DNA from 4 places in the Ruegeria sp. BE9 genome. Region 3 is predicted to be linked to each of the others. Evidence: riboswitches for the same ligand, from Rfam matches in the RefSeq annotation. Region 3 holds a riboswitch; each other region holds the start of a gene.

Region 1 (5,118 bases), on a different contig from region 3:
TCACCCACATCCAGAACAGAGCCACGGCGGCCAATGCCCCCAAGTTCTTCCGCCAATTCCACGGACCGATTGGACGGGGACATCAGAGAAACTTTATAGCCTGCCTTTGCCATCTCAATGGCGCAGCCCCGGCCGATCCCTTGTCCTGTACCTGTCATCAGCGCGACTTTGACTTCGGGCATGGTGTCTCCTTTCTTCGGACGCATTGTGTGAGGTTTTTCAAACTGAAGTCATTGTAACTCTCAGGCTTTCAGTTGCCCTATCGAGTTTTTAGGTTCCTCCTGTTAGTTTTTCTCACATGGCAGAGAACCTCAGACACCTTCGCGCCCTTCAGGCCTTTGACGAAACCGCAACCCACTCCAACGTGACCAAGGCAGCGAATGTTCTGAACGTCACTCACGGGGCGATCAGTCGGCAGATTAAACTGCTAGAACTTCATCTCGGCGTCTCGCTCTTTCATCGCCGCCCCAATGGCGTTGAACTGACCAAAGCCGGAGAACGCCTGTATCAATCGACACGCGGGGCGTTTTCAGCGCTACAACTGGGCGTAATGGATGTGAAGCGGCTACATCACCGACAGTCGCTTACAGTTTCATTATCCACTTCACTGGCGCTCAAATGGCTTGTGCCGTTACTGAGTTCATTTCAACAGAAGCATCCGGGTATTGCCTTGTTGCTGGACACGAACGATGCCCTTGCGAACTTCGACACATCTGAGGTCGATGTAGCTCTGAGGTTTGGAGAACCCGGCTGGGACGGGCTCTATCATGAGAAAATTAGACAAGAGGAATTGATTGTCGTAGCCGCGCCCTCACTTGTTGAGAAAACAGACTTGCCCTTGAGCGCCGAAGACATCGCCAACCTTCCCCTCTTACACGATGCATTTAACGTCGGATGGGAAAGCTGGGCCGAGCAAGTTGGATTGAACCCCGAACGCATCAACGCACAGAGCATAAAATACGTGGATAGTGCTGTTCTCTTGGAAGCTGCGATTGATGGGCAAGGCGTTGCGTTGGCCAGACACCTTTTGGCGGAGAGGGACTTAAAGCTTGGCCGACTGACCCGTCTCGATCAAAGCAATGTTCCTCTGGACCGCGGATTGTATTTCGTCTGCCGACCCGGCGATCAGGAACGAGTCACAGTTAGAATTTTCAAAAAATGGCTCATGTCCATCTGAGCTTTGTATCCACAAGGTACAACCCGGCTTGCCTTCGCGGTACATAGGTCCGGTCTTGTAGGTTTTGCGTCGTACTGGCGATTGTAACGTTTGCGCCGTCAATCAATTTGCGGGATCTGAACTCCACCAAACTGCACTTTTGGCCAAATCGTTCATGACTGTTGTCCACCGCGAATTGAACGGTAAAGCCCGCCGACCTTTCGCCCTCGTCTCAGAAGAAACCAATTGCCTAATGACGACCTAAAACTACGCAGTCAATTCCTTGCAGATTGCGCTGTGACTAAACGGTTTTATAAGGCATCAAGCAAATAAAGGCTTGTTTCTCGTCCCTGCAACGCGCCGGATCACGCGCACTATTTTGAATATCACGATGTTAGCAAGTCAAAAGAATCCTCAAGCTGCCTCACCCAATATGTTGACAAACCATCACCACCAAACCCAATATGGTGTTGCTTCGGTTCTTTCGATTCATGTCGAAAGCTAAGAGGGAAACCGGTGAAATTCCGGCGCTGCCCCCGCAACTGTAAGCGGAGAGTTCGGCTGAATATGCCACTGAAAGTTTCCTTTTGGGAAGGCCAGTCCGAACATTGATCCGCGAGCCAGGAGACCTGCCGCAGGCGTAGACGATAACCACGAACGGAGGGTTCGGGGGCGCGCATCGGGAACTTATTACCCGTGACGTCCTCGGCTTTGATTAAAAGGACAGAGGACCAATGAGCATTACCGTATATTCCAAACCCGCCTGTGTACAATGCACCGCCACCACCCGCGCGCTGGACGCAAAAGGCATTATATATGACGTCGTCGACCTGACCGAAGACGACAGCGCGATGACCCATGTGACCGAGCTGGGCTATCGTCAGGCACCAGTCGTAATCGCAGGCAGCGATCACTGGTCTGGCTTTCGCCCGGACATGATCGCCCAACTGGCCTGATCCGTGACCGCGCCGATCCCGGCGCTGGTCTATTTCTCATCGAAATCGGGAAACACCCACCGCTTTGTTACGCGGCTGGGCCTGCCTTCTTTACGCATTCCGATAGAGGTGGATCAGCAGCCTGAACCCAGAAGCCCATATGTTTTAATGTGCCCAACTTATGCCGATTGCGAAGGTCGCGGAGCAGTTCCTAAACAGGTGATCCAGTTCCTGAACGATCCCCTCCGACGCGCTGGAATCGTAGGGGTGATTGGCACCGGAAATCGGAATTTCGGTGCGACCTACGCTTTGGCCGGTCGCATCATCGCGCAGAAATGCAAGGTGCCGCTGCTCTATTCCTTTGAACTGGCCGGCACCGAAACAGACATCGCCCGCGTCCGCGCAGGGCTTGAGAGATTAGGGAGAAACCAATGCTCGACAGCAGCGTAAATGAGCAGGACTATCACGCGCTGAATGCGATGCTGAACCTCTATGATAGTGAGGGGAAGATCCGCTTCGACGCCGACCGTATGGCCGCGCGGCAGTACTTCCTGCAGCATGTGAACCAGAACACAGTATTCTTCCACTCGCTGGATGAAAAGCTGGGGTATCTGGTTTCCGAGGGCTATTATGAAGAGGCCGTTCTGGACCAGTATTCCAAGAACTTCATGCGCAAGATCTGGGATGCGGCCTATGCAAAGAAATTCCGGTTCCCGACCTTTCTGGGCGCATTCAAGTATTACACCTCGTACACCCTGAAAACTCGTGACGGACAAAGGTACCTCGAACGTTATGAGGATCGCGTTGTCATGACCGCGCTGGCTCTAGCGCGTGGCGATGAGGCGCTGGCCGTGTCCTTCATGGAAGAAATGTTAGCTGGCCGTTTCCAGCCCGCTACCCCGACCTTTCTGAACGCGGGCAAGGCCTCACGCGGCGAACTAATCTCGTGCTTCTTACTGCGTCTGGAAGACAACATGGAGAGCATCGGGCGCGGCATCAACTCAGCCCTGCAGCTGTCCAAGCGCGGCGGTGGCGTTGCACTGTTGCTGACCAACATCCGCGAGCATGGCGCCCCGATCAAAGGGATTGAGAACCAATCCTCTGGCGTGATCCCTGTGATGAAACTGCTGGAAGACAGCTTCTCCTACGCCAACCAGCTGGGTGCGCGGCAAGGAGCTGGCGCGGTCTATCTGAACGCCCACCACCCGGACATCATGCGGTTCCTCGACACCAAGCGCGAAAACGCGGATGAGAAAATCCGCATCAAAACGCTGAGCCTTGGCGTGGTGATCCCCGACATCACCTTTGAGCTGGCGAAAAAGAACGCCGATATGTACCTTTTCTCGCCGCATGATGTGGAAAAGGTCTATGGCGTGCCGTTCTCGGAAATCTCGGTCACTGAGAAGTACAACGAGATGGTCGATGACAAGCGCATCCGCAAATCAAAGGTCAACGCTCGCGAGTTTTTCCAGACCATTGCCGAGATTCAGTTCGAATCCGGCTACCCTTACGTGATGTTCGAAGACACGGTGAACCGGATGAACCCCATCGCGGGCCGGATCAACATGTCGAACCTGTGTTCCGAAATTCTGCAGGTGAATGAGGCGTCCGAGTTCAACGATGACCTCAGCTATTCCCATCTGGGAACGGATATCTCCTGCAACCTCGGCTCTCTGAATATTGCCAAGACAATGGATGGCGGCGATCTGGGCGGCACTGTTGGCGCTGCGATCCGCGCACTGACGGCGGTGTCCGAGATGTCAGCGATTGACTCGGTGCCGTCGGTGCGTCGGGGCAATGATGAAAGCCACGCGATCGGTCTGGGGCAGATGAACCTGCACGGGTTCCTTGCCCGCGAACATATCCACTATGGCTCGCCAGAGGGTGTCGAGTTCACATCTGTGTACTTCGCGGCTATGGCCTATCACGCGATCCGTACGTCCTGCGATCTGGCCAAGGAACGCAACGCGTCCTTCAAAGGGTTCGAGAAATCGGATTATGCCTCGGGTGCGTTCTTCGACAAATACACCACCCGTGACTGGCTACCCGAAAGCGATCGGGTCAAGGCATTGTTCGATGGCATGACCCTGCCAACGCGCGACGATTGGGCGGCGTTGAAGGCCGACGTGATCAAACACGGCCTATTTAACCGCAACCTGCAGGCGGTACCGCCGACTGGCTCGATCAGCTACATCAACAACTCAACCTCCTCGATCCACCCGATCGTGTCCAAGATCGAAATCCGGAAAGAGGGCAAGATCGGCCGCGTCTATTACCCGGCGGCCTTCATGGATAACGACAACCTCGAATACTACCGTGATGCCTATGAGATCGGCCCTGAAGCGCTGATCGACACCTATGCTGCGGCCACCGAACACGTGGATCAGGGCCTTTCACTTACCCTGTTCTTCCCGGCCGAAGCCACTACCCGCGATATCAACCGCGCACAAATCTATGCGTGGAAGAAAGGCATCAAAACCATCTATTACGTGCGACTGCGCCAGGAAGCCCTTGAAGGGACCGAGGTGCAGGGCTGCGTATCCTGCTCGTTGTAAGGGGAAACGATATGAAAGACATGATCCAAACCAAGATTCCCCGCGCCATCAACTGGAACCGGCTGGAGGATGACAAGGACCTTGAGGTCTGGAACCGCCTGACAGTCAACTTTTGGCTGCCGGAAAAGGTGCCGCTGTCCAACGACATCCAGAGCTGGGCCACGCTGACCGACCACGAAAAGCAACTGACCATCCGTGTCTTCACCGGCCTGACCCTGCTGGACACGATCCAGAACACTGTCGGTGCCCCTGCTCTGATGCCGGATGCTGTCACTCCGCATGAAGAGGCGGTGCTGACCAACATCGCCTTTATGGAGGCGGTGCACGCGCGTAGCTATTCCTCGATCTTTTCGACACTGTGTTCGACCAAGGAGATCGATGAGGCATTCCGCTGGTCCGAAGAAAACCCGCATCTGCAGGCCAAGGCCGAGGCCATCTTGAACACCTACGCCCCGGGCAATGACCCGCTGAA
Region 2 (5,118 bases), on a different contig from region 3:
GTCAAAGGCGCGCAAACACTGTAGCAGCTGCTTTGGTCGCAGAAGGCGTGTCTGTTGATCAGATCGGAAACGTTTCAAGCCGCGGAAAGACGGACCTGCTTATCGAAGTTGCAACGGCGGACCGCCGTAACCGCCGCGTCACAGTTGGTTTGGCCGAGATTCTTTCGGCCTGTCGCAGCTATCGCGATGTCCAGTTGTCCAGTGCGTCGATTGGCGACGAGTTGGAGGGCGATCTGGTGAACAGGCTTGAGGTGGCCGCGTCGCAGCTTTCTCAGCTGACTAATACCGGCCAAATCGGCCCGGCGTTCCAAATGGCGGGAGCCGCTCGCGAGGATTGCGGGACAGCAGCGGGCCTTAATGCGGATTCTGTTCGGAAGGTCGAGTATTCAAAACGCTGTTTCTGTAGCTTTGCCAGACTCGAGGCGGCTTTGGGAAGCTAACCCAATCAGCGCCTTGCTTTCGATTTGGTAGGGCCTGCAAACTGGGGGCAGTATGAACAGTGCCGTCTATTTTTGATTTTGGGCAGCCAGCAACACGGCAATCATGACCAGAATACCTCCCGCGATGGTTCGACCATTGGGAACCTCGGCTAGAATGAGAAAGGCCAAAACCGGTGCCAGGGGTACTTCCATTGTGCTGAGCAAGGCCGTCTGCCCGGATGGCATGCGCTTCGCTCCTTCGGCCAAAGTGACCGAAGCGATTGCAAAGATGAGCCCAAATGCGCTTAACGTGAGGATTTCGTGTAACGGGATGCTTAAAGGGTTTCCAAGAACCAAACCGATCGGCAAGAGCAAGATCGATGACAGTGCTGAAGGGCCCGCACCAGGGGTCGAGGGGTATTTTCGGTAGATCACCATCAACAGCGCCATAGCGAAGGCCATGAATAGCGCCAGAACGTCACCCCGCACGTTGACTTGACCCAGTGACCCGGAAACGATGATTGCCACGCCTGCCAGAGCCACTAATGAGCCAATTACTATTTCACGCGAAGCTTTTTCACCCATCCATAGCCAAGCTAGAAACGCCGCCAGTAGAGGGGATATCGCGTATATCAGCGATACATTTGCAATGGTTGTCAGTTTGAAAGCAGCAATGAAAGCGGACGTTCCCAATGCCCCAACTATAGCGACTGCGAGGCCACTCACGCGCATGTCATGAAAGTTCTCACGGAGCGCCCCGCGATGCGAAATCCAAAGCACGGTAAAGACGGCCGAAAAAGCTCCCCGCCAGAAGATGATGTCCCAAGGCGCCGCCTGCACGCCTTTGGAAAACAACCCAGCTGTACTGAAAGTAACCGCCGAAATAGTGACCAGAACGATGCCCATTCTGTGGTGAGGTTGAAGTACTCTGGTAGTCATTTCGTTTATCCTCACCCACTGTTCTAGCTCTTAACGGTTTGATGCGGACGCCTAGAGCCAATCAACCTGTGTTTCAGAGGTCTATAGGTTGACCGACAGGGCATGTTTCGGATATTTCCGAAGTATGTATGATGAACCTCCGATGTCCCGTGTCGGCGCGTTGATCGGTTCGCCAGCGCGCGCTTTGATGCTGACAGAATTGTTTGATGGCAGGGCTTTGACCGCGACCGAACTTGCGGGTGTTGCTGGTGTTTCAGCCGCCACTGCAAGCGAGCACCTCGGGCTTTTGCTTGCTGGCGGTTTGGTGTCGCGAGAGAAAAGTGGAAGACACAATTACTACAGGTTAGCTTCGCCCGAGATCGCTAATGCGCTGGAACAGCTTGCGGTGCAGACAGCACAAATTGATCCCGGTGTGCCAGCCAAACCAAAGGTGCGAACGCCCATTCAGGATGCGCGCATGTGTTATGATCACATCGCTGGTCGTCTGGGCGTCGCGATTGCGGATGCGTTGGTGGAAAATGGCTCCTTGGTTCCTTTGGACAGTGATTACGATCTGACACCAAAAGGGGTGGCGATGTTTACGTCCCTTGGAATTGATGTGTCGGACTTGCGTACTTCGAAGCGGCTGTTTGCTCGCCAATGTCTGGATTGGAGTGAACGCCGTCACCACGTTGCAGGAGCGGTAGGTGCGGCGGTGGCTGAACTGGCTTTCGAGAGAAGCTGGATAATCCGAACCAAAGAACGCAGAGTTCTTTCGGTAACTCCCAAAGGGCAGAAGGAAATGAAGGATTTTCTGGGCGTAAGACTCCACTTAGATAAAGCGATGCGATAGGGCGTTCCTCGATTCTCACCACTGCTAATCCCGATGGTGGTCAAATCGAACAGTGGGTTCACCGCATTGACCTCAAAGCCCTTCATTTAAAGGGTTCGTCGGCATCAATGCGCCACTTTACATTCAACTGTTTTGCTTACTCCTGATGCTGCCAAATCCGGCCAAGCTTGCTGTTATGATTGAATTAATCGCGCTTACACAGACTTGGTTAAGGCACGAGCGCTAATTGGTTGACGTTTCTTGCCCGAACGTTGGGGTATTCTGCCCCGGCTTTTTCCTGCTCCTGATGCAAAAGTTTGTTGACTGAGAACAGCAATGTCTGGCAAGCCGCTCGGCATGTCCGGTTCCGGAGCTCGCTTTGGAATCAATAGGGAATGCGGTGAGGGTTTTGGCCCAATTCCGCAACTGCACCCGCAACTGTAGGCGGCGAGCAGGGCTGATACGCCACTGAGGGTACTCGGGAAGGCCAGTCCAACGCTTAGACCCGCAAGTCAGGAGACCTGCCGGACATGTGCTCCCATTAGGAGCACTCCTAATCGGCGACGGGATGTTCGCGGACCGGGATGCTTAATTAAGCACAACGGCCTTGGACCCCCTCAGTCACAACGCATTTCGTGCCGGGAATGGCGCGATGGGACAAGGACGAATTTACATGAAAAAGCTGCTCTGCGCGGCCGCAACCGCTCTGGCGCTACCCGCCATGGCACAGGCGCATTTCCTGCTGGAATACACCACCGAAACCATGATCGAGAAACCAGGTGATGTTCCGGTAAAGCTCATCTTTTGGCACCCGTTCGAGAACGGCCATGTCATGGATCTGGAGAAGCCACAGGAATTCTATGTGATCCACAATGGTGAGAAAACCGACCTGCTGGATACGTTGGAACCCGTGCGTTTTACCGGCGGTGAGAACGAAGGCGCGGCGTTCAAGGGTTCGGTTCCTGTCAAACGCTCGGGTGACTACGTGCTGGTTACCGTTCCTCAGCCCTACTATGAGGAATCCGAGGACATCTACATCCAGCAGCTAACCAAGGCGTTTCTGAACCGCAATGAGCTGCCAACCGACTGGATGAATCCGGTTGGTTTGGCAACCGAGATCATTCCGCTGAACAAGCCAACCAACGTTATCGCGGGTTCAACATTCACCGGCCGCGTATTGGCCGATGGTCAACCGGTAGCAGGTGCCGAGATCGAGATCGAATACATGGCCGCTGAACCAGACATGGACAGCGCGGCGTCATCGACTCCGTCGGTCTCTCCGATGCCAGGTGGCGCTGTGGTCGCCATTTCGGACGATAACGGTTATTTCTCGTTCGGCGTACCGAAAGCGGGTTATTGGGGGTTCGCTGCACTTGGTTCGGGTCCGGCAACCGAACATGAGGGCAAAGAACTCAGCCAGGATGCGGTCATCTGGATCCGCGCCTGGGACATGGAGTAAGAGATGCACATCGTCGACGGAGCCCTTTCCAACCCGGTCGTCATTGGCGGCGCCGTTGCGGCCGCGGGCGGGATTGCTATGGGTCTCAGGTCGCTGGATCTTGATCGCATCCCCACTGCGGGGGTGCTGTCGGCCACCTTCTTCGTGGCTTCCTTGATCCACGTCCCGATCGGTCCGTCGTCGGTGCATTTGATCCTGAATGGCATGGCCGGGCTTTTGCTCGGCTGGGCCGCCTTCCCGGCACTGTTCGTCGGGCTTTTGCTCCAAGCTGTCTTCTTTGGCTTTGGCGGGTTGACGGTATTGGGGATCAACACCCTCAACATTGCGCTGCCTGCAGTTCTGGCCGGAATGCTCTTTGGCCGCCTGATCGCACGCGGAACACCTCTGCATGGCGCGATTTGGGGGGGCGTAGGCGGAGCCTTCGCAATCGCGGCTACAACCGCAATGGTCGCCATTTCGCTGGCCCTGTCGGGTGAGGAATTCCTGCCCGCCGCCAAGCTCGTGTTCTTTGCACATATCCCTGTCATGGCGATCGAAGCGCTGCTGACTGGTTTTGCTGTGTTGCTGGCCCGTAAGGTCAAGCCCGAGCTCTTCCTCAAAGGAGCAACCACATGAAGCATATGGTTCTCATTCTGGCTTTGTGCTGTGCGCCTTTACCGGCGCTGGCGCACAAGGTTATCGCGGGTGTCTTTGCCTCCGGTGACTCGATAGAAGGAGAACTGGGGTTCTCGAATGGTGACATGGCAAGTGACACCGAGGTTGTCGTGAGCGGACCGGACGGAACCGAATTGGGCCGTGTGGTCACAGACGGCGATGGCTTCTTTATCTACAAACCGACCTTAGCCGTTACGCATACTTTCTTTGCGGATCTCGGCGCCGGTCATATCGCTGAAATCGTCATGCCTGCCCAAGAAGTCGCGGAAATCATGGGTGTCGAGGCTATAGTAACACCCACCGCAACAGCCTCAACGACCGATGCAGCGTCATTTAACGCAGAACAGCAACAGATGATTGCTAAAGTGGTCCGCGATGAGATGCGCCCCCTGCGCCGCGAGATCGCAGCCTACCGTGAGCAAAACGATCTACAGACCATCCTTGGCGGGATTGGCTATATTGCCGGTTTATTCGGGCTTGGCTTTTACCTCGCCGCGCGCAGGAAGTTGGCCGCCTGATGGCGCACGCACTGGGACCTCGTGAAAAGACACTGTCTGAGGCAGGTGTACAGCGCGAAGGCCTCATCAGCCCGCTCGATCCGCGTGTGCGGATCGTGATGGCGGTGATCTTTGCGATTGTGACCGTTTCGTTGTGGTCTATTCCCGCGCTTATTGCCGCATTTACGGTTTCCCTTTCCCTTCTCGCGATGTCACGTCTGCCTTGGCGGAAAACGCTGAAACGCATGGCCATGATGGACGGGTTCATCATTTTCATGCTGGTACTGCTGCCGTTTTCCATGCCCGGTGATCCGATGTTTACCGTTTGGGGTTTCCCGG
Region 3 (5,118 bases):
AGCTATTTTAGCTTTTGCGCTCATGACCGTGGCCTTTTGCTGGTTGCGGCTGCTCAGGCATCTGCACTGCGTCCATATCTGCAGAACACTCCATTCAAGAACCTACCAGTTCTGTCAGCTGTCGCCCCGTCCAAGTTTGGCGGCCGCGCAGGGTCTCGGTTCTTCACAGATGTCCCTGCTGGTCAGATCTGCCTGCGCCACGTCGTAGATCTTTATGTGTTTCCCAACGAACTTCAGGCAGTTGTAGTGTCTGCAAAGCAGATCCAACAATGGCTTGAAATGTCCGCCAGTGTGTTCAATCAGCTTTCATATGGCACTCAAACAGATTTAGTCGCCCAAAACAGAGCCGGACATAACTTTGATATCCTTAAGGGGCTTACGTACCAAATAGATCTCTCTCAACCACCGCGCTTTGATGCTGGCGGACATCTGATCCATCCCGCACATCATCGGATTCGGGATATTTGTCTGAACGGGCACCCTTTGGAGGCTGATCAGCGCTTTGTCGTTGCGCTCAACAATTATCGTGCCAATGGCGGCGGGCATTTCTCTTTCCTCGAACACGCAGAGCGCATCAAACTGCCAATCCTATCAATTCAAGAGATTTTACGGGACTACCTGTCCAACGATCTGCCACCCGACCCGCTCGAAACTGCGCCTCAACCCTTTCGATTCAGGCCTCTGAACGGTGCGTCTGCGACACTGAGAACCGGCCAGGCCGCGCGTCGGTATTTAGACGAGCTGGATGAATTCAATCCCGCTGTTATCGGAGAAGATGACGCGGGCTTTCTACTGATCCGTTTGACATTGTGACGGGTTGTCATTCTCACGCTTACTGCCTATATCAACCCTTGAGAGGTTGGCGCGGGCGAGCGCCTCGCCAACCTGGTCAGGTCCGGAAGGAAGCAGCCACAACGAGCCCCGCTTGGGTCGATGTCCAACCTCTCACTTCTCCCCTTACACAGGCAGAACGTCCGAATAAGCGGAATTACGCGATCAGTCGTGGCCAGACAGCCGCGTTACGACGGGCAAACGCGCCGATATGCCCGACTTTGGGCAGACCGAAATCACCCGGCGATAATAGATGGCGGCGCGCTTTCGGACCGTAAAGATCAGCCAAGCGCCAAACTGCATTTGGCGGCACCAAATCATCATCGACGAAAGTAATCAGATCAACGGGAGTATCCGATTCCGCCCAGCGTGCTTCGGGTAGAGTCAGGCCAATCTCGGGCAAGTAATTGCGCGGCGCGGTACACCATCCCCGCCACTGCCAATAGACGCTTGCAGGTAGGTCCGCGCCAAAACCCAGCGCCTTACCCGGAAGATAGCCCAAGGCTTTGACAGCAAGAGGCGCATGGCCGTACCAAAACAGTAAAGCCAGTGCCCGGTAGGGCCATGGGTGGTCGGAAACGGTCACAGGGCCCGAGCAGACACAAATCATACGGTCGATCTGATCGATATCGGGCTGGATTGGCCCAAGCATCCCGCCAACGGAATGACCAATGCTCCATTGTTCGGCTTCTGGGAATCTCCGCCTCATTTCGGCACGTGCAGCTGGCATATCGATGAGTGCCCAATCTGCCATCTTGACCCGTGACGCCTTTAAGGAACCAGCCAGAGAATGACCAAAATCACTGTAGTCGTAGGTAAGGCAGGCCATGCCATGTTCGGCAGCCAGCCAATGGGCGAAATGCTGGTAGTAGTCCCGAGGCACACCGGTCGCACCGTGAATTACAACTGCAGTCCGGGGGTTAGTCGCAGGCAAATATAGTCGTGCCGACAGGCTGGCAGGGCCTGAAGGAAAGTGAAAATCTTCTGCCAGAACTGCCGACGAATTGTCCAGCATGACGCACCTCTATCTCTGAACTGTTCAGTTCACTTCCTTCAATCGCCATGTTTTGACCTGCCGAGTCAACACTGGTGCTGCATGACCTCGCGTCCACCCTGTTGCGCAAAAGGCTGCTTGACTCGCGCCTCTCTCAACCGCTAGCGATGGCTCGATGGTTCTCGTCCCCGATCTCGGGGCGGGATGAAAAGGGAACACGGTGCGGTCCACCCCGGTAATGCCGGAACGGACCAATGCCGCGACTGCCCCCGCAACTGTAAGCGGAGAGCGATGCCGAATTACCACTGGCCGTAGGCTGGGAAGGTTGGCAAAGCGACGACCCGCAAGTCAGGAGACCTGCCATCGAACTAAAACCGAAACTCGGACGGGGTGTCCGGGCAGGTCGTCAGTTCGCTGTCATACCTGATCTATGCCCCGTCTATCGCGCGGAGGGCGCACTATGATCTGGAAGACCAAAACTCACGAATTTTCTGCCACCGTGTGCCAGCGCACCGGAAAAACCTGTCCGGCACTGGCACAAGTCGCTCGGGTCATTACTCAGGCGATCGAGACCGCAGCCCCTGCGACAACACCTGATTTTCAAGTCGAGGGCAGCAGCGAATTGACCCACTGCCCCGAAGGCTGCACAGCACGCTTTCGCGCGCGCCAGGACCAGATCCGAGTGTTTTGCGGTTCGGGAACTGATGTTTCAATCGAGTCACTTGAACACTACGCAGATATGATGTTCGCGGATGTCTTCAGCTCTCTGCCCACAGACGTTGTGGCCAACCCGCCTTGCGCGATGCTCGAAGTTTTGGCTTTGGCTCCCCCTCCGATCATCCAAGTCGATAATCAACTGGCACTCTGACACAGAAAATCAGGGCCGGGCTGCCTGCGCAGCCCATGCCATCTGCCCGTCAGTCTCGACCGCGCATGGCCTTACATCGCGCAGGCGTTTCAGTGCGGCCTTTGGCAGTTCACCGTTCTCGACCATGAGACGCAGAACGATCATCCCCGACCGTCCGCACCCCCCACGGCAGTGAACCAATACGCGCCCGGAACCGGACAAAATCTGCCTCACAGCCTTGCTTATAGCCGGCCACTTGGCCTGAGTTGCTGGTGACGGGGCACCAAAATCCTCTATTGGCAAGTGCGCCCAAGAAATACCATGGGCTTCTAGATCAACACCAAACGCACCTGCACCTTCCTGTGCCATCTCGACCTGTGTCGTCATTGAGATGACCAGATCCGGTTGCCAATCGCATATCGCAATCAAATCCTGCGCATACCGACCACCACGCCCCGGCATAGGCGACAGGGCAACTGTGCCGTGCCCGACTGACAATGGGTAAAACGACAGAGGGTTCACATTTCTATCCTTGCAGCAATGTTGACACGTTTATCTGTTCTATGTCGCGTTATCCGCCCTGCAAACTGAAATTCACCCAAGCCTGCTGTGGACGTGGGCGGCGGGGGCCTCTACGCTGCATCCTTGAACCGAATCCGACAGAGCAGACATGAACGACACGCCAAGCCCCGCCTATCAGGTTCTCGCCCGTAAATACCGCCCCGAAACCTTTGCCGATCTCGTCGGCCAGGACGCAATGGTACGAACGCTGAAAAACGCGTTCGAGGCTGACCGTATCGCGCAGGCCTTTATCATGACCGGCATACGCGGAACCGGTAAGACCACAACCGCGAGGATCATTGCCAAAGGCATGAACTGCATCGGTCCTGATGGGGAAGGCAAACCTACGACGGAACCCTGCGGCCAGTGCGAACATTGCGTAGCCATCATGGAAGGTCGTCACGTCGACGTGATGGAAATGGACGCCGCCAGCAGGACGGGCGTTAACGATATCCGCGAAATCATCGACAGCGTCCGCTATCGCGCCGCCAGCGCGCGTTATAAAATCTACATCATCGACGAGGTCCACATGCTGTCGACCAGCGCGTTCAACGCGCTGCTCAAGACGCTTGAGGAACCACCCGAGCATGTGAAGTTCATCTTTGCGACAACCGAAATTCGCAAGGTTCCGGTTACAGTTCTGTCGCGATGTCAGAGGTTTGATCTGCGTCGGATCGAACCCGAAGATATGATCGGTCTGCTCACTAAAATCGCGTCGGCAGAAAACGCCCAAATTGCAGATGACGCGTTGGCATTGATCACCCGCGCGGCTGAAGGGTCGGCACGGGATGCGACTTCGCTATTGGATCAGGCGATCTCGCACGGGGCTGGGGAAACCAGCGCCGATCAGGTGCGCGCGATGTTGGGTCTGGCCGATCGTGGGCGGGTACTGGATTTGATGGATATGATCCTGCGCGGTGATGCAGCAGGGGCTTTGACGGAGCTGAGCGGGCAATATGCTGAGGGCGCCGATCCGCTGGCCGTGTTGCGTGATCTGGCCGAGATCACTCACTGGGTATCTGTGGTGAAAATCACCCCGGACGCGGCCGAGGATCCAACTGTTTCGCCGGATGAGCGCGCCCGCGGGCAACAGATGGCCGAGGCCTTGCCGATGCGTGTACTTACGCGGATGTGGCAGATGCTGCTTAAGGCGCTTGAAGAAGTCTCCGCGGCTCCGAATGCCATGATGGCCGCCGAAATGGCGGTGATCCGACTGACCCATGTGGCCGACCTACCCAGCCCGGAAGAACTGATCAAACGGCTGCAGGACGCACCGCCGCCCCCTCCGAACGGTGGCCCTGGAGGCGGCATGGCTGTGCCGTCCCATGCGCCTGCGCAATCCGCTCCTCCTGCTTATGCCTCAACCGCGCGCGGCCCGGCCGGAGCGCCGACCGCAGCGCTGGCTCAAGACACCCAAGCCGCTCTTGCGCGGTATCCCAGTTTTGAGCATGTCGTCGAACTGGTCCGAACGAACCGGGACGTGAAGCTGCTGGTTGAAATCGAAAACGGCGTGCGACTGGCATCCTATTCGCCCGGACGGATCGAGTTTACACCCACGGATAACGCGCCGACTGATCTGGCCCAACGACTTGGTACTGCGTTACAACGTTGGACCGGAAACCGCTGGGCTGTCTCGATTGTGGCAGACGGAGAATCCGCAACTATTGCCGAGGTTCGAGATGCAGCTGATCTGGCGTTGAAAGCGCAGGCCGAGCAGCACCCACTTGTTCAAGCCGTTCTGATGCAATTCCCGAAAGCACGTATTAAGCGGATCGAGACGCCGGAGGAGCGCGCCGCTAAGGTCGAAACAGAAGCTCTGCCCGAGGTCGAAGACGAATGGGACCCGTTCGAGGAGGATTGATCCTCTCTCTTTCTGCTTCCAGCG
Region 4 (5,118 bases), on a different contig from region 3:
AAAACCTGGGGTTTGAAGCACTGTTCCCACCCGAGGTGTCCGAGGTAAATCCGGCAATTCTGGCGGCTCTCAGCCCGGACAGTGAAAACCACGACTTCTTCTCCGGGTCGGGCTCGTCATATGTGATCGGCAAGGCCGTTGCGACCGAGGATGAGGATTGGGATTTCTGATGCCGAAAGATACACTTACGATCGTTCGAGAATGGCATGAAGCATTCGACGTACCTATCGTCGGCGCCCCCTCAATCCCTGGGCAGCGTGCGCAAATGCGGCTAGCAATCATCGAAGAGGAAGTGGCCGAACTACGCGCCGCCGTCGAAGCTGGCGACTTGGTCGAAGTTCTGGATGCACTTTGCGATATCCAATACGTGTTGGACGGAACATTCTTGGAATTCGGCCTGCACAGCGTCAAGCAGAGTGCGATGGAAGAGGTCCATGCTTCGAACATGTCCAAACTCGGCGCCGATGGTCGCCCGGTTCTGCGTGAGGATGGAAAGGTCTTGAAAGGGCCGCAGTTTCGGCGGCCCGATCTGGCTCGAATTCTTCGACAAAGCTAGTGACAACATCGAAACCGTAGCCAGCTGGTGCCATCCTACGGTTTCGATTCAGCCCGCAGCGTTCTACACCTCGACTTCGACTTTTCCGATTGGGTTCGAGCAACAGGCAAGAATGTAGCCTGCCTCGATGTCGTCTTCAGATATTCCGCCATTGTGGACCATGTGGACCTCGCCGGCGTTCTTCTTGACCTTGCAGGTTCCGCACACGCCGAAGGTGCAACCCGACGGAATGTTCAGGCCAACCGAGCGCGCTGCGGCAAGCACCGTGTCGGTCTCGGCCACTTTGGCAGTCACGCCTGAGGTCGCGAACAGAATCTCGGCGCTGCTGTCTTCGTCCGGGATCAAGTCATCCAGTTCCGGTTGATCGGCCTCGGTTTCCACCGGCGCACCGAAGCTTTCCTGATGGTAGTTGTTCATGTCAAAGCCGAGACCGCCCAGAGCATCGCGTACGGCCTGCATAAACGGCTCGGGTCCGCAGCAATACACCTCGCGTTCAAGGTAATCAGGCGCCATTAGCCCCAGCATTAACTGGTTGAACTGACCTTGATACCCCGTCCATGGGCGGTACCGATCCGGCTCTTCTACAACGAACTTCAGGTCCAAACCGTCGGTGCGGCTGGCCATCTGCTCTAACCGTTGGCGGAAGATGATCTCGGACGGCCGTTTGGCGCAGTTGATGAAGACAACATCCAGATCGCGTCCTTCATCCCACATACAGGTTGTCATCGACATCATCGGGGTAATGCCCGAACCAGCTGAGATAAACAGGTACTTTCCCGCCGCGCTTTGTACGTTGGTAAACAGGCCGGCCGGACCGATAGCCTTAACCCGCATACCGGGTTGCAGGTTTTCCAGCATCCATCGCGTACCGATGCTGTCTGCTTGCGCTTTGGCTGTAATCGTTATCGACCGCGGCCGGGACGGAGATGACGAGATCGTATAGGTTCGATGTACGACACCTCCGGGCTGGTTCGGTGCCGGGATCTCGAGAGTCAGGAACTGACCGGGGTGATAGGCAAACTGCGCCCCAGATGGAGCGCGGAACGAAAAGCTGGCGGTGTTGGGCATCTCGGGCACAACCGAGACACATTCCAGCATCTCACCATCCTGCCAGATGGCCGAAGAGCGCGTGTTCAGGTCTTTCATCAGCCTTACTCCGCCGCCATCGTGTCTGGCGCCAGTCGGGCCGACAACGTGTTGCAATACCAATCCACGAACTGCAGCACGCCAGATTCCTGAATGGGTGAATACGGACCGGGCACATAGGCCGGGCTGTTGATGCCCCGCTGGTTGTCCTCGACCACCTGACGGTCTTCGTCATTGGTGGCGACCCATACTTCGGTCAGACGTTTCACGTCATAGTCAACGCCTTCAACCGCGTCCTTGTTGACCAGCCATTTGGTTGTGACCTCAGTCTCAGTCGGGCTGATCGGAGTGACGCGGAAAACGATCGAGTGGTCGGCGAGGAAGTGGTTCCACGTGGTCGGATAGTGGAATTTCAGAAGCGATCCCGCGTCCGCAAAGGGCGAACGGCCCAACCAGCGGCGTACGGCGGACTTTCCGTCCATCGTATAGCTCTCAGCGCCTTCTTTCAGAGGCATACGAGCAAGACGGTATTGGCCGTCGTCATTAAGGTAGAACTGTGATGGCATGCCCGCATCCTGGCAGCGGTCGAAATGGGCCTGCATGTAGGCTGGCGTTTCACCACCTTCGATCCCTGTCACACCCGGATCATCTGGGAAGGTCCGACACAGAGCGGGATGGTTGCCGCCACAGTGATAGCACTCGCGGTTGTTTTCCCAGACCAGCTTCCAGTTGCCGTTCTCGATGATTGAGCTTTCAAAGGCGACCTTGGCATTTCCCAGATCATGCGGCTCAAGATACGGGCGCGCAATACTGGCGAACGTGTCGAAATCGGGAGCTTCATGTGCCAGGCAGATATAGACCAACCCGGCAAGCTCACGGCAATGGACAGTCTTTAAACCATGCTGTTTGGGATCAAAGTCCGGCCCCATATCACGGGCCCACAGCAACGAGCCGTCAAGCTCATAGGTCCATTGGTGATACGGGCAAACCAGCTTAGGCGCATTGCCTTTTGCAGCTTTGCAAATGATCGACCCACGATGGCGGCACGTGTTGTGATATGCCCGGATCTGGTTGTCAGCGCCGCGTACAATGATGACGCGATATGCCCCGACGTTGTAAGTGACGTAGTCACCTGCTTTCACCAGCTCGCACGCCGGAATGGCAAACAGCCACTCTCGATAATGAATGGTTTCTAAATCGGTCTGAAAAATCTCTGGATCGGTGTAAAACGCCTGTTCCAGAGCGTAGCCTGGGTTTCGACGCGCCAACAGGCTTTGAATGCTGTTCACTTCTGGCTCTCCTACCGCGCCCCGCGGCATTGCTTGGGCAGATGACAAGGAGGTACCGTCCGGAGTCGCGCGAGGATCACGTCCGAAACCAGTGCCCCCACCGCCACCCGCGGTTTGACATATATGCGAGGCTGGTTTCCGGACTTGAAAGGGGCTTACGCCCGGTTTCGACACCTTCCCGGGATCCTCGTCCCAGTGGTTGATTGTCGAACCTGACCTTCCTTACCGTTGCGGGGGCAGTGCCGGATTTACACCGGCTTCCCAATTCTCCACTGCCTAAGACTCAGACAGCGGCACCTCACGATTTCAGGATACTTTTGATCCACTTTGGCGCTGAAATACTTGCGACATTTCCAGAAGCAAAACAGACATGAGGAATGTCTATTCAATACGAAAGAAGAGCTGAAACGCACGTTCCCAGATGTCACCCGGCCGAAATCGAAATTCGTTGCGGCCGGGACTGATTTTCCTTTGAGGCCTGGCAGCCCGCTTGTAGCTCTTTAGGCCGACGGGCAGGGGTTTGACTCTATTCTCCCTCTTCTAGCCTTCAGGTTAGATTGCAAAACGATGGTTGCTACGAGCACCAACATCACGCCGGGCCACGTCGCGAGAGGTGGCAAGGAATCTCCAAAGGCCAGTCCGATGAAAAGAACCAGCGCAGGATTCAGAAATGTATAAGCTGCAACGCGCGTCGGCCCGATCCTGGTCGTGCTCCACTGGAATGCGAAGAACGTAACGATCGTGGTGAATATCGACAGATAGGTGATCCCAGCGAACACCTCGAAAGGAATTTCTGACCAACGGATACCACCCAATCTTGGAAACGATAACAGAAGCAACCAAATCGTGCCGGTCGCAAGAATCCAGAAAGTCATTTGCACCATCGGCTCGCCCCGGTGCAACACTTTTACCAGCGTCCCATAGGTTGCAAGCGTGAAAGTACCGGCCAAGAAAACGATATCCCCTGCGCCGAATTCAAGCGCCACGAACGCCCGGGGATCACCTCGGAAAATAACCCAGATCGCCCCGACGGTTCCTATCGGCAATGCAACACGCGCCGACAGAGACATCTTCTCGCGCAATAGTATCGCGGCAATTGTGGCTGTGATTATGGGGTTCAATGCAAAAATCGCCGCCGTATTGAGGGGAGTGGTCATACGCAGGGCAGTAAACATGCACCAAAAGAACGTGACCAACAGGATGCTAAGTAAACCGTATCGCAAAAAGTCAGAAAATGTGGGGAGAGCCAGCCCGTATCGCCATAGTACGATCGGCGCGAACAAAAGCGTCGCCAAGGCAAAGCGAATGAAGGTAAGCACGACACTGTCTAGTCCGCCAGTTATCGCGGCTGCGACCGGAAACGACGTGGCGACCAATAAAGTCGCCGTCAACATCAATCCGTGAACCGGTAAGTTTGAAACTGCCTTGGAGTTTGAGACGGTTTTTATCGCTTGAGACGGCATAACGACCTCCTACTCCGCTGCGATTGTGTTGAAACGGCTGGGGAACGGCCCTGGGTAAGAGATCTGATCCAGTGGCTTACGTCCGCTTGGTGCTTCGCGGTCTTTCAGCTCATCCGGCAGGCGTTCTGCATCGGCTTGACGCCCGATTGCGATCCCGATCTCAATCTGAAAACGTTCTGGCAATTCCAAAACTTGCGACGCACGGTCAAAGACCAGCCCTGCCATCGCATGAGCGGCATACCCAAGTGCCGAGGCCTGAAGTGCGATCTGAACCCAGGCGGCCCCCGCGTCGAAGCTATTGTAGTGCGAAACCTTATTGGGTCGGCCTTCGTTACCCGGCATCACTGTATCCGATACCAAAAAGACCAAAGCCGAGGCATCTGCGGCCCATTTTTGATTGAACGGGTCGAGGAGCGATACAAACGCCGGCCAATGAGCACTGTCCCGCATAGCATAAAGGAACCGCCACGGCTGAACATTGAATGCGGACGGTGCCCAACGACCCGCTTCAAGAATACTAAGAAGATGTGATTCTGGCATCGCGGAGGCGTCATAGGAACGTGGCGACCAGCGAGATAGGAACAGCGGCTCAATAGGGTGGTCCGGGTTTCTTTTGGTGCGCATTTCAGGCTCTCCAATTCGTTTGCTTAGGATTTTCGGTGAGGATGGCGAGCGTGGTTGAAACGCCTAGCCAGTCTCGTACAAGAAATACGCCTGCGCCCTA

The links. Region 3 has a riboswitch for cobalamin ahead of ACR0EO_RS19020 (hypothetical protein). Riboswitches for the same ligand answer to the same signal wherever they lie in the genome.
Region 1: it holds a riboswitch for cobalamin, as region 3 does, so the genes downstream of both, nrdH (glutaredoxin-like protein NrdH) here and ACR0EO_RS19020 (hypothetical protein) in region 3, are expected to answer to the same signal.
Region 2: it holds a riboswitch for cobalamin, as region 3 does, so the genes downstream of both, ACR0EO_RS14660 (DUF4198 domain-containing protein) here and ACR0EO_RS19020 (hypothetical protein) in region 3, are expected to answer to the same signal.
Region 4: it holds a riboswitch for cobalamin, as region 3 does, so the genes downstream of both, ACR0EO_RS19345 (aromatic ring-hydroxylating oxygenase subunit alpha) here and ACR0EO_RS19020 (hypothetical protein) in region 3, are expected to answer to the same signal.

The regions. Positions count from the first base shown of each region.
Region 1 covers NZ_JBQFTS010000009.1:23,660-28,777, reverse strand. Annotated here, with positions in the region: gene ACR0EO_RS19385 (SDR family oxidoreductase) at 1-182, opposite strand, end outside; gene ACR0EO_RS19380 (LysR substrate-binding domain-containing protein) at 299-1,177, shown strand; cobalamin riboswitch at 1,616-1,807, shown strand; gene nrdH (glutaredoxin-like protein NrdH) at 1,891-2,112, shown strand; gene nrdI (class Ib ribonucleoside-diphosphate reductase assembly flavoprotein NrdI) at 2,128-2,541, shown strand; gene nrdE (class 1b ribonucleoside-diphosphate reductase subunit alpha) at 2,523-4,646, shown strand; gene nrdF (class 1b ribonucleoside-diphosphate reductase subunit beta) at 4,658-5,118, shown strand, end outside.
Region 2 covers NZ_JBQFTS010000005.1:95,543-100,660, forward strand. Annotated here, with positions in the region: gene ACR0EO_RS14645 (OmpA family protein) at 1-440, shown strand, start outside; gene ACR0EO_RS14650 (DMT family transporter) at 507-1,358, opposite strand; gene ACR0EO_RS14655 (ArsR/SmtB family transcription factor) at 1,483-2,190, shown strand; cobalamin riboswitch at 2,515-2,712, shown strand; gene ACR0EO_RS14660 (DUF4198 domain-containing protein) at 2,843-3,628, shown strand; gene cbiM (cobalt transporter CbiM) at 3,632-4,243, shown strand; gene ACR0EO_RS14670 (cobalt ABC transporter permease) at 4,240-4,800, shown strand; gene cbiQ (cobalt ECF transporter T component CbiQ) at 4,800-5,118, shown strand, end outside.
Region 3 covers NZ_JBQFTS010000008.1:145,090-150,207, reverse strand. Annotated here, with positions in the region: gene ACR0EO_RS19035 (bifunctional 2',3'-cyclic-nucleotide 2'-phosphodiesterase/3'-nucleotidase) at 1-813, shown strand, start outside; RNA gene ffs (signal recognition particle sRNA small type) at 853-951, shown strand; gene ACR0EO_RS19025 (alpha/beta hydrolase family protein) at 989-1,846, opposite strand; cobalamin riboswitch at 1,985-2,204, shown strand; gene ACR0EO_RS19020 (hypothetical protein) at 2,286-2,693, shown strand; gene ACR0EO_RS19015 (protein-tyrosine phosphatase family protein) at 2,703-3,194, opposite strand; gene ACR0EO_RS19010 (DNA polymerase III subunit gamma/tau) at 3,343-5,094, shown strand.
Region 4 covers NZ_JBQFTS010000009.1:18,201-23,318, reverse strand. Annotated here, with positions in the region: gene nrdF (class 1b ribonucleoside-diphosphate reductase subunit beta) at 1-170, shown strand, start outside; gene ACR0EO_RS19355 (pyrophosphohydrolase domain-containing protein) at 170-556, shown strand; gene ACR0EO_RS19350 (FAD-binding oxidoreductase) at 620-1,702, opposite strand; gene ACR0EO_RS19345 (aromatic ring-hydroxylating oxygenase subunit alpha) at 1,708-2,961, opposite strand; cobalamin riboswitch at 3,044-3,247, opposite strand; gene ACR0EO_RS19340 (DMT family transporter) at 3,432-4,394, opposite strand; gene ACR0EO_RS19335 (nitroreductase family protein) at 4,404-5,018, opposite strand.